3 regions of the Succiniclasticum sp. genome follow, and region 3 is predicted to be linked to each of the others. Evidence: riboswitches for the same ligand, from Rfam matches in the RefSeq annotation. Region 3 holds a riboswitch; each other region holds the start of a gene.
What was found. A riboswitch is a leader RNA that binds a small molecule or an ion and turns the genes downstream of it on or off. The one in region 3 is predicted to bind S-adenosylmethionine.
Positions count from the first base shown of each region.

Region 1 (3,274 bases), 180 kb from region 3:
GACAATTATTATACACTGATTATATTTCTTTTTCCTAATTTTGTAAACTATTAAGATTCATTTCATCCTATATAGAGGATACGTCTAATAGATACGTCAAAACCAAAAACAGTCTGTCTTTAGATTCCCGCCTGTTCCCGTAATGCGGCGGCCTTGTCCGTATGTTCCCAGGGAACGTCAATATCCGTACGGCCCATGTGCCCGTATGCCGCCGTCTGTTTATAAATCGGACGGCGCAGATCCATGCTGCGGATGATGCCGGTGGGGCTCAGGGAGAAGTTTTTCCGTACCAGCTCCGCGATCCTGTCGTCCGCGATCACACCGGTACCAAATGTATCGACTAAAATGGAGACAGGCTGGGCCACGCCGATCGCATATGCCAGCTGGATCTCACAGCGTTTTGCCAGTCCTGCTGCCACAATATTTTTGGCTACATAACGGGCCGCATAGGCTGCAGAACGGTCTACCTTGGAAGGATCCTTACCGCTGAAGGCGCCGCCTCCGTGGCGGGCCATGCCGCCATACGTATCCACGATGATCTTGCGTCCGGTCAGGCCGCTGTCGCCCTGGGGCCCGCCGATTACAAAACGGCCGGTCGGATTAATGAAATATTTGGTGTTCTCGTCCAGCAGTTCCGCAGGCACAACTTCTTTGATAACTTTCTCGATCATGTCCTTGCGGATCTGCTCCTGGGTCGCATCGGGATCGTGCTGTGTGGAAATTACAATGGTATCCACCCGTACCGGTTTTTCATCTTCATACTCTACCGTAACCTGGGTTTTCCCGTCAGGACGGAGATAGGTCAGGGTTTTATTTTTGCGGACTTCGGTCAGACGGCGGGCCAGCTTATGGGCCAGTGAGATCGGAAGCGGCATCAGTTCCGGTGTTTCATCGCAGGCGTACCCGAACATCATGCCCTGGTCGCCGGCGCCGGTTTCATCTTCCGCAGCGGAGCCTTCTTTGGCTTCCAGTGATTTGTTCACACCCATGGCAATATCACCGGACTGTTCGTCAATGGAAATCAGGACGCCGCAGGTGGATCCGTCAAAACCGTATTTCGCCCGGTCATACCCGATGCCCAGCACGGTATCCCTGGCAATTTTGGGAATGTCTACAAAACAGGTAGTGGAAATTTCCCCTACAATATGGATCTGGCCGGTAGCTACTACCGTTTCACAGGCAACCCGCCCTTCCGGGTCTTTTTCTAAAATCGCATCCAGGATCGCGTCAGAGATCTGATCGGCAATCTTATCCGGATGTCCTTCCGTAACAGATTCAGAGGTAAATAATTTGCGCATGTTCGCTTCTCCTTTCAGGCTGTACCCCGGACTACTGGCCTGCCCGGGTATAAATCAACATTCTTTTCATCATTTTTTCTGTTAACAAAAAAAGATGCCCTCGCACACGTGAGAGCATCTGAATCTGCAGAACAGTTCTCATCTTGCGATTTCTCGTAAGGATTTAGCACCGTTTGACAAAGCAATGGTTGCTGCGGCTTCACTGGGCCAGTTCCCTCCGCCGCTCGTGATGAGCTTTATTCAATTATCGGTATTATTATAACAGAAAAATCCTGTAATGCAACCGGTTCACACGAATTTCACACCGTCAGCGGTTCCGTTTTTCCATAACCCGGTCTAACAGGATGGACGCCACTTCATCCTTGGAAAGGATCTGCAGCGCTTCCACCGTTCCATCCGGATATAAAAACTTGACAATGTTGGTGTCCGTATTAAAGCCGGCGCCTTTCAGGGATACATCATTGGCGACGATCATATCCAGATTCTTCTTTTTTACTTTATTGGCCGCATTTTCCAGCAGGTTTTGTGTTTCTGCCGCAAAGCCTACCAGGAACTGCTGTTTCTTCATACCGCCAAGGGTCTTTAAAATATCCGGATTCTGGTCCATCACAATGGTCATCCCGTCTTCCGGATGGATCTTCTTGATTTTCTGGTCCGCTACCGAGCGGGGTTTGAAATCGGCAACCGCCGCCGCTTTGATAACGATATCCGTATCCGGATACACGGCGAGACAGGCATCCAGCATCTGCTTCGTGGTTTCCACGCGCACCACCTTTGCATAGGGCGGCGGCGTCAAGGCGGAAGGCCCGGTGATCAGGGTCACGTCCGCGCCCCGCAGCAACGCCTGCCTGGCAATGGAATATCCCATCTTCCCGCTGCTCCGGTTTCCCACAAAGCGCACCGGGTCAATGGGCTCCCGCGTACCTGCTGCGGTGACCATCACCTTAAGGCCGCGCATATCTCCTTCACGCTGTGCAAGAAAACGTTCCAGATAGGCAATGATCTCCGGCACTTCCGGGAGCCTTCCCGCGCCAGTTGTGCCGCAGGCCAGTTCCCCGCTGCCCGGTTCCATGACCGCTATACCGCGGCCTGCCAGGGTCTTCAGGTTTTCCTGTGTCGCCACGTTTTCATACATACCTGTGTTCATAGCGGGACATACGATTTTCGGACACGGGGCTGCAAGGATCACCGTACTCAGCAGGTCATCCGCCAGCCCGCAGGCCATTTTGGCAAGAATGTTTGCCGTCGCCGGCGCTACCAGCAGCAAATCTCCCCAGTTGGCCAGCGCAATATGCTCTACATTAAATTCATCCCGGCCGTCCCACATGGAAACAGCGCATTTATGTCCGCTGATTTCGGCAAAAAGAAGAGGGGAAACAAATTTTGCCGCATGCTCTGTCATCACGACACGGACCTCTGCCCCCTGTTTACGCAGTTTGCTGACAAGATCGACCGCTTTATAGATAGCGATACCGCCGGTTACCCCAAGTACAATCTTTTTTCCTTTAAGCATATTATTTCTCCGTTATTTTTTGCGGGTGTAGGTTATTTTTCTCTCACCGACTTCTTTCAGCGCGATGCTGACTTCCTTTTCCCCGACTTCTTTTTCTCCCTGGGACTTCCCCGGCTTTGTCAGCTCACGTGCCCGTTTGGCTGCCAGAATCGCCAGGGTGTATTTACTGTCTACCATTTCCGCCAACTTATCGATAGAAGGATCTACCATGCTCATTGTTATCTGCCTCCTGTAAATAATTACTCCGCTTTACCCGGATTGATGATCTCGTCCACAATAAAATATGTCCGGCCGGCACGGTACCGTTCTGCTTCCAGCAGGGTCAGTACACGGGCAGCCGCTTTTTCCGCCACATCGTTTACGATAATATAATCATACTTGCTGGCATATTTCAGTTCGCTGCCTGCTTCTTTCAGCCGTTTCTCTATAACAGCCGGTTCGTCTTTGCCCCGCTTATAGATCC
Region 1 covers NZ_DBMCWA010000002.1:185,497-188,770, forward strand. The annotation lists gene metK (methionine adenosyltransferase) at 120-1,298, opposite strand; SAM riboswitch class I at 1,434-1,534, opposite strand; gene coaBC (bifunctional phosphopantothenoylcysteine decarboxylase/phosphopantothenate--cysteine ligase CoaBC) at 1,606-2,811, opposite strand; gene rpoZ (DNA-directed RNA polymerase subunit omega) at 2,824-3,021, opposite strand; gene gmk (guanylate kinase) at 3,051-3,274, opposite strand, start outside.
Region 1: linked by a shared signal. The riboswitch ahead of metK (methionine adenosyltransferase) and the one ahead of ACZOWY_RS01245 (N-formylglutamate amidohydrolase) in region 3 are both predicted to bind S-adenosylmethionine.

Region 2 (3,274 bases), on a different contig from region 3:
GGCGCGGATGGTGAGCCAGAAACATTCCGGGACGCTGGATGGGGATACTACGATGACCCAGTGGTCGCCGTGGGTGCCCCAACGTGTCATCATCACTTCGCCCTGGGCGGGACTAGTGGGCTGGCCGGTGGCCGGGCCTACCCGCTGTACATCTACAAGTACTACAGGAATTTCTGCCGTGCAGGCCAGACCCAACATTTCCTGTTTCAAAGAAAAGCCGGGGCCGCTGGTGGCGGTCATGGCCTTTTTCCCACCCATGGAAGCGCCAATGGCAGCGCCTAATCCGGCAATTTCATCTTCCGTCTGCATAAATTTGCCGCCTACCTGCGGTAAGCGGGCCGATAACTGTTCGGCAATTTCCGTAGAAGGAGTGATGGGATAGCCGCCGTAAAATTTCACGCCAGCCGCGATGGCGCCTTCTACTACTGCCTGATTACCTTGCAACAGTAATACTCTGGACATAGCATCTCACTCCTTTTCTACAAAAATCGCGTAATCCGGGCAACGCATCTCGCACTGTCCGCAGGAAATACAGTCTTTTTCCTTGTCTTTAATAATGGCGCATTTACCTACCTCAGTAACTTCCAACACCTTTTTGGGGCAGAAGTTTACGCATATGCCGCAGCCTTTACAACGTTTGCTGACCAGTTTAAGCATGGAACACCCTCCTCTGAAGTTAACCCCTCTTATATAACTAATATAGTAATATATGTTACATTTTTTTATCGCAAATCCATTATACCTTATTATTTACCTTATTTAAAGAGTAAGGTTAATTATTTTTTGCACTTTAAAGTAAAAACCATTATAATAAACAAAATAACAAACAACAATTATTCCGGAGATTAACACGAAATGAGCAAGAAAGAAAAAGAAATTGAAACCAAAAAGCGTTTAATGATTGCAACAGAAGAAGTTTTTTTCCCGCAGGGGCTACGCTCAGGCGACGCTGGATGAAATCATTACGCTTGCGGATACCGGCAAAGGTACCCTGTATAAATATTTTGGCAATAAGGATAATCTGTTTTACACGCTGGTGTCTCAGAAGCATGATGAACTGATGGCAAAGATGCGTGCTGTGTCAGAGGACACACGGAAGGATGTCAGGGAACGGCTGACAGGTGTATTAGCCGTGTGGATGGATTTCCTGCGGAAAAATACGGTTTTGTGGCAGGTGCTTTGTTTTGAGATGACCTGCACGAACCGGGGCTTTGCAGGAGTGGAAGATGAAAAGGGAAACATTCGTCTGGTAACCCACTGGGGTGCATTGCCTTCGGCGGAAGAGCAGGAACAAATCCTGCGGTATCACCGGTTACTTGCAGAAGAGATGAAACCATTCACCAAAGTATATGAGGAAGGCATCCGGCAGAACTTTTTTAAGGAAGAAGCAAAGCACGAAGATATTGCAAGGCAGATGTTTCTTGCTATGGCGATGATCGTATTTTTTCATTCAACGGGAGAAACGGAAAATATTTCCTCACAGGATTTTGCAGAGGGCTTCATTAAGACACGGCTTTACGGATTGGCTGCACAAAAGGAGAAGATAGCTCAGTAAACCGTACTTTTTTAATAAATTCTGATACCTTACAATTCATTTTATGTTTTTATCTACAATAAAAACAATTTTTTATTGACAGTCCTTACAAATCCATGTAATATTATTACGTCATATTTTTAAATTGAATATTCATTCATCAAGAGTAGCTGAGGGACATGGCCCGGTGAAGCTACGGCAACCATCCTTAGGGAACGGTGCCAAATCCAGCGGGAGACCCGGAAGATGAAACGCTGCGGAGTTAAGCTCTTCACCCGTCTGGCGAAGAGCTTTTTAATTTTGTTAAGGAGACACTGATTATAGTGTAGAGTCCATGTTATCAGGAGTGAGAATTTACTATGACTGAATTTTTCCTGAATGGATGGTGCGAAGTGAGGAACACTGATGATAAGATTAGTAGATGTAGAAAAAACGTACTATAGTAAGGCCGGTGATATTGCGGCCCTGAAGAAAACAAATATTGAAGTGAAAGAGGGAGAAATTTTCGGTATTATCGGGCTTTCCGGTGCAGGCAAATCCACGCTGATACGTTGTATCAACATGTTGGAGGTGCCTACCGGCGGGCAGGTTTTTGTGGATGGGCAGGAGCTGACGGCCATGGATGAGGCCCAGCTTAGGAAGGCCCGTCAGAATATCGGAATGATCTTCCAGCATTTTAATCTGCTGGCCTCCCGCACGGTTTTTGATAATATTGCATTCCCATTGGAAATTCAGGGGATGCCGAAAGATAAAATAGATAAACGGGTAGGCGAACTGTTGGATCTGGTGCAGCTTACAGACCGGGCAGGCTATTACCCCAGCCAGCTTTCCGGCGGACAGAAGCAGCGGGTAGGAATTGCCCGTGCCCTGGCTTCTAATCCCAAAGTGTTGCTGTCGGATGAAGCAACTTCCGCGCTGGATCCCCAGACTACAAAATCGATCCTGCAGCTGTTACGTGATATTAACAAACGCCTGAATCTGACTATTGTCATGATTACCCACCAGATGGAAGTGGTAAAAGAAATCTGTGACAGGGTAGCTGTTATCGAAAATGGTGTTATCATTGAAGAAGGCTCCATGTATAAAGTGTTTACGGAACCGCAGCAGGAGACGACCAAGGAGTTTGTGAAGACTGTTAATGATATAAAAATTCCACCTATAGTCGATACCGTTTCCATGAAGCAGGAGTATTTTCCGGGATCCCGCCTGCTGGTAAATCTGACCTTCCTTGACAGCGGGGATGATAAAGAAGAAAAGACCGGAGCAGATCAGCCGCTGGTTTCTGCCCTGATTAAAAAATTCGGCGTGGATGTCAATATTATTTCCGGCAAGGTAGATTATCTGAAGGATATTCCATATGGTACACTGTTGGTGGAAATCATGGGAGATGAAAAGAGTATTACGGACTCCGTTCAGTATGCGAAGAATGCAGGCGTAAAGGTGGAGGTGATCGGTTATGTCGGCTAATATGATTGATTTGCTTTTGAAGTCGTTAGGTGAAACCTGTTACATGGTACTGATTGCTATTGTGCTGGCGACACTGATTGGCCTGCCTCTGGGCGTGATTCTGACAGTTACCCGGAAAGACCACATTATGCCTAATGCCCTTGTCCATAACGTATTGGGCGCAATCGTTAACGCGACACGTTCCACACCTTTTATTATTCTGATGGTTGCGATTATTCCTTTTACCCGTATGATCGTGGGTTCTTCCATTGGGACTACGGCTGCCATCGTGCC
Region 2 covers NZ_DBMCWA010000013.1:15,811-19,084, forward strand. The annotation lists gene ACZOWY_RS08300 (2-oxoacid:acceptor oxidoreductase subunit alpha) at 1-462, opposite strand, end outside; gene ACZOWY_RS08305 (4Fe-4S dicluster domain-containing protein) at 469-657, opposite strand; gene ACZOWY_RS08310 (TetR/AcrR family transcriptional regulator) at 902-1,555, shown strand; SAM riboswitch class I at 1,689-1,787, shown strand; gene ACZOWY_RS08315 (methionine ABC transporter ATP-binding protein) at 1,940-3,001, shown strand; gene ACZOWY_RS08320 (methionine ABC transporter permease) at 2,991-3,274, shown strand, end outside.
Region 2: linked by a shared signal. The riboswitch ahead of ACZOWY_RS08315 (methionine ABC transporter ATP-binding protein) and the one ahead of ACZOWY_RS01245 (N-formylglutamate amidohydrolase) in region 3 are both predicted to bind S-adenosylmethionine.

Region 3 (3,274 bases):
TCCGCCTGTTTTGCGATTTCCATGAGGGCGTTGTTGGTATATTCAAGGTTGTTTTGGGTCCGGCGGAACATTTTCTGGAATTCTTTAGACGGGGAGATGTCGGAATCCCGGAGGATGTTGTAGAGGATTTCCGCGGTGATGGGGTTGTACCGGCAGCGGAGGGTGATGCGGCCTACCAGTTCGGGGATGTACCCGAATTCGATGAGGTCTTCCGTTGCCGGGATAAGGTCTGAGGGCGGTTGTGGTTTTTATACAGTGAGCCTTTGCCCCTGCCCGTCGATACGGCTGCCGGGCTTTTTGGGGGACAAAAAACTCCGGATCAGGCTGCGCCGGCAAACTCCAAACTTACATCTCTGACAGGAATGGTCGAATTAAAACTATCGGTTGCGTATCCACCCGGACCGTTGCCGGGTGCAGAAACATAATTTGAAGCGTTCGGTGTAACCTGATCCGAAGTCTTCCAGTTGGCTTTTTGGGTTCGAACACATTGGTATTGTACCACAATGCCACGAACCCGTCAAGCACTTATTTTATTTTTACGCAAAAATATTCAATTGCCGAATTATCATTCTCTTAATACCGCACTTTATTACGCGATTTTATATAAAGGCGATAAATTTAGATAGTTTCTCTTAACGGACGGCTGCCACTAAAGAGGGGGAATATTTTTTAAATATGAATTGGTTATGTGATATAATTTAAATAGCCGTTATAGAAAGACTGAATTTATTAAGAGAAGTTAAATTATGGAACGCTGGTTAAGAAAAGAATTGCTGGACCGGCAAAGAGACGATGACATAATTAGAAACACTGATTAAACAAATCTTTGAGATTCACAGGAGGTGTATGGAATGAAAAAACTTACCGGTATCCTCGTCGTGTTATTTCTGATGATCTGCAGCATGGCAGCGGCTGCCCAGCCGGAATTCCGGTCTGACGTAAGCGCTTCCAAATGGCTGCGGGTGAAAGACAGCGTCATTGATGTGACGGATAAGGACGGGCTTATACTGAAGGTCCAGTGGCCTGTCTTTTCTTCCAAAGACGATTCCCATGGGCACCTGATCGCATCGCTCAAAAAAGAGAGTGACCAGCTCCGCTCCTTCTTCGATAAGGACATGCGGGAATCGAAAGAGCTCGCCGCCAAAGGGCACCGGGACATCCGCAACAGCCGCTGGCTCGTTTTCGTGAAGCTGCAACGCGATGACGCAAGGGTGCTGAGTCTTCTGGAACAGTCGTTCCACCTGGATCTTGCCGGAGAACGATGGGGCTATGAAGGCCTGAACTATGATGCAAAAACAGGAAAAAAATTAAGCAGCCTGGACGTGTTCAAACTCTCGAAGGAAGAACTGGCCGATACGCTGTTGGCAAGGCTGACAAAGAAATACGGCAGAAGAGTCCTGGGTGACAGGCCGAAAAGAATGATTCTGAGCAAGATCAATGAAGATGCGGACATGGAATTCCTGCCCTGGGTCATGACCACGGAGGGCGTGACGGTTCATTTCCGGAGCGGGGACTTCCATGACGGTTCCAGACCGCTGCCGGTCGATATCTCCTTCCGTGATGAACCGGAACTTTTCAATAAAAAATACATGCTGACGTATTGAGACGGAGAGAAAATTCCACCCAATTTGTAGTATAATATACATGCAGTGAGAACTGCCAAAACTTTAATATGAAATCCGGAAACGGATACCAATTGACCATAGAGAGTGCGCGAGAGACAAGCTCGGTGACCGCACAGCAACCTGGCCGGAAGGGCTAAGGTGCTAAAGCTTGTATGATGGGAAGTTGAAATAACAGCCCATCATGCCGATGGGCTTTTTCTTTTGCCTCTTTATGATCGCAGACAGGAGGCGAAAGAAAATGAAATCTATCAAACTTGTTTCGGCAGCGTTACAAAAATGTAAAACCTGCTTGCCCGCGTTTGGAAAAACAGCGGAACAGCCGCGGGTCATCGTCCACATTCCCCACAGCAGTACGAACATCCCAAAAATCTTTCAACAGGAGTTTTTGCCGGAAAAAGAAAAACTGCACAGTGAACTGCTGTGCATGACCGACTGGTACACGGATGAACTGTTTGGCTGCCCGGGCTGCCTTGCTATCGTTCATCAATTCAGCCGGCTGGTGTGCGACCCGGAACGGTTCCTCGATCCGGAAGAGGAAATGATGTGGCAGCAAGGCATGGGCATGTATTACACGCGTATGTCAGACGGCAGCTTGCTAAAACGCAGTCCGCTTTCTTCATCGGCAGGGTTACGGGCTTACGGCAAAGCGCTGAAAATCTATCAGCAGCACCACAGCAAGTTGGCAGATGCTGTGCAGCGCCAGCTCACACTTTTTAACAAGGCGCTGCTTATTGACGGACATTCCTTTTCGGCATCGGCGCTGCCGTATGAGAAAAACGAAAGCCTGAGACGAAAACGTCCGGAGATATGCCTGGGATCAGATCCTGTTTTTACCCCGGACGATCTGCTGGATATAATTTTTTACTAAAGCCGGATTCGATGTGGCCGTGAACACGCCCTTTGCCGGAACCATGGTACCGGAACCTTTCTATTCCTTACAGGACAAGCGGGTGCAGAGCCTGATGGTTGAAGTGAACCGCAGCCTGTACATGGATGAAAATAATGGAAAGAAGAGAGAAACCTTTGAAGAAGTTAAATACTGTCTGCAGGAATTTTTGAAAGTTGCGGAAGGCAGATTGAAGTGAAAACCTAAATGATAAAGTTATTGCAGCAAAAATTCATGCAAGACAGTTGTTTCAGTTGTCGCCCGGCAAGCGACCATTTTTTGTGAAATTGATATATAATATATAATATAAGTAAAAGAAATGGAGGTATACTACTATGTTAGGCGCCATTATCGGTGATATTGCAGGCTCCCGGTTTGAATGGGACAATATAAAATCAAAACAATTCGAATTGTTCAACGAAGACTGTCATCCCACAGACGACAGTATCATGACACTGGCAATCGCCAGGGCAATTTTGGCCAGCAATGGTGATTTAGCAAAACTGGAGCAGGAAACCGTAACATGTATGCAGAAACTTGGCCGACGCTACCCGCTAGCCGGATACGGCGGAAATTTTTACGACTGGCTTTTTGAAAAGAATCCGAAACCGTATCACAGTTTTGGCAACGGCGCAGCCATGCGGGTCAGTCCCTGCGGGTATGCGGCCAAAACGATGGAAGAAGCAATTTCCATGTCACGGGCCGTTACCAAAGTCACCCATAACCATAGGGAAGGGATGAAAGCAGCTGAAGCTGTGACAGT
Region 3 covers NZ_DBMCWA010000002.1:8,046-11,319, forward strand. The annotation lists gene ACZOWY_RS01235 (hypothetical protein) at 1-71, opposite strand, end outside; gene ACZOWY_RS01240 (hypothetical protein) at 852-1,604, shown strand; SAM riboswitch class I at 1,698-1,787, shown strand; gene ACZOWY_RS01245 (N-formylglutamate amidohydrolase) at 1,864-2,493, shown strand; gene ACZOWY_RS01250 (hypothetical protein) at 2,507-2,710, shown strand; gene ACZOWY_RS01255 (ADP-ribosylglycohydrolase family protein) at 2,847-3,274, shown strand, end outside.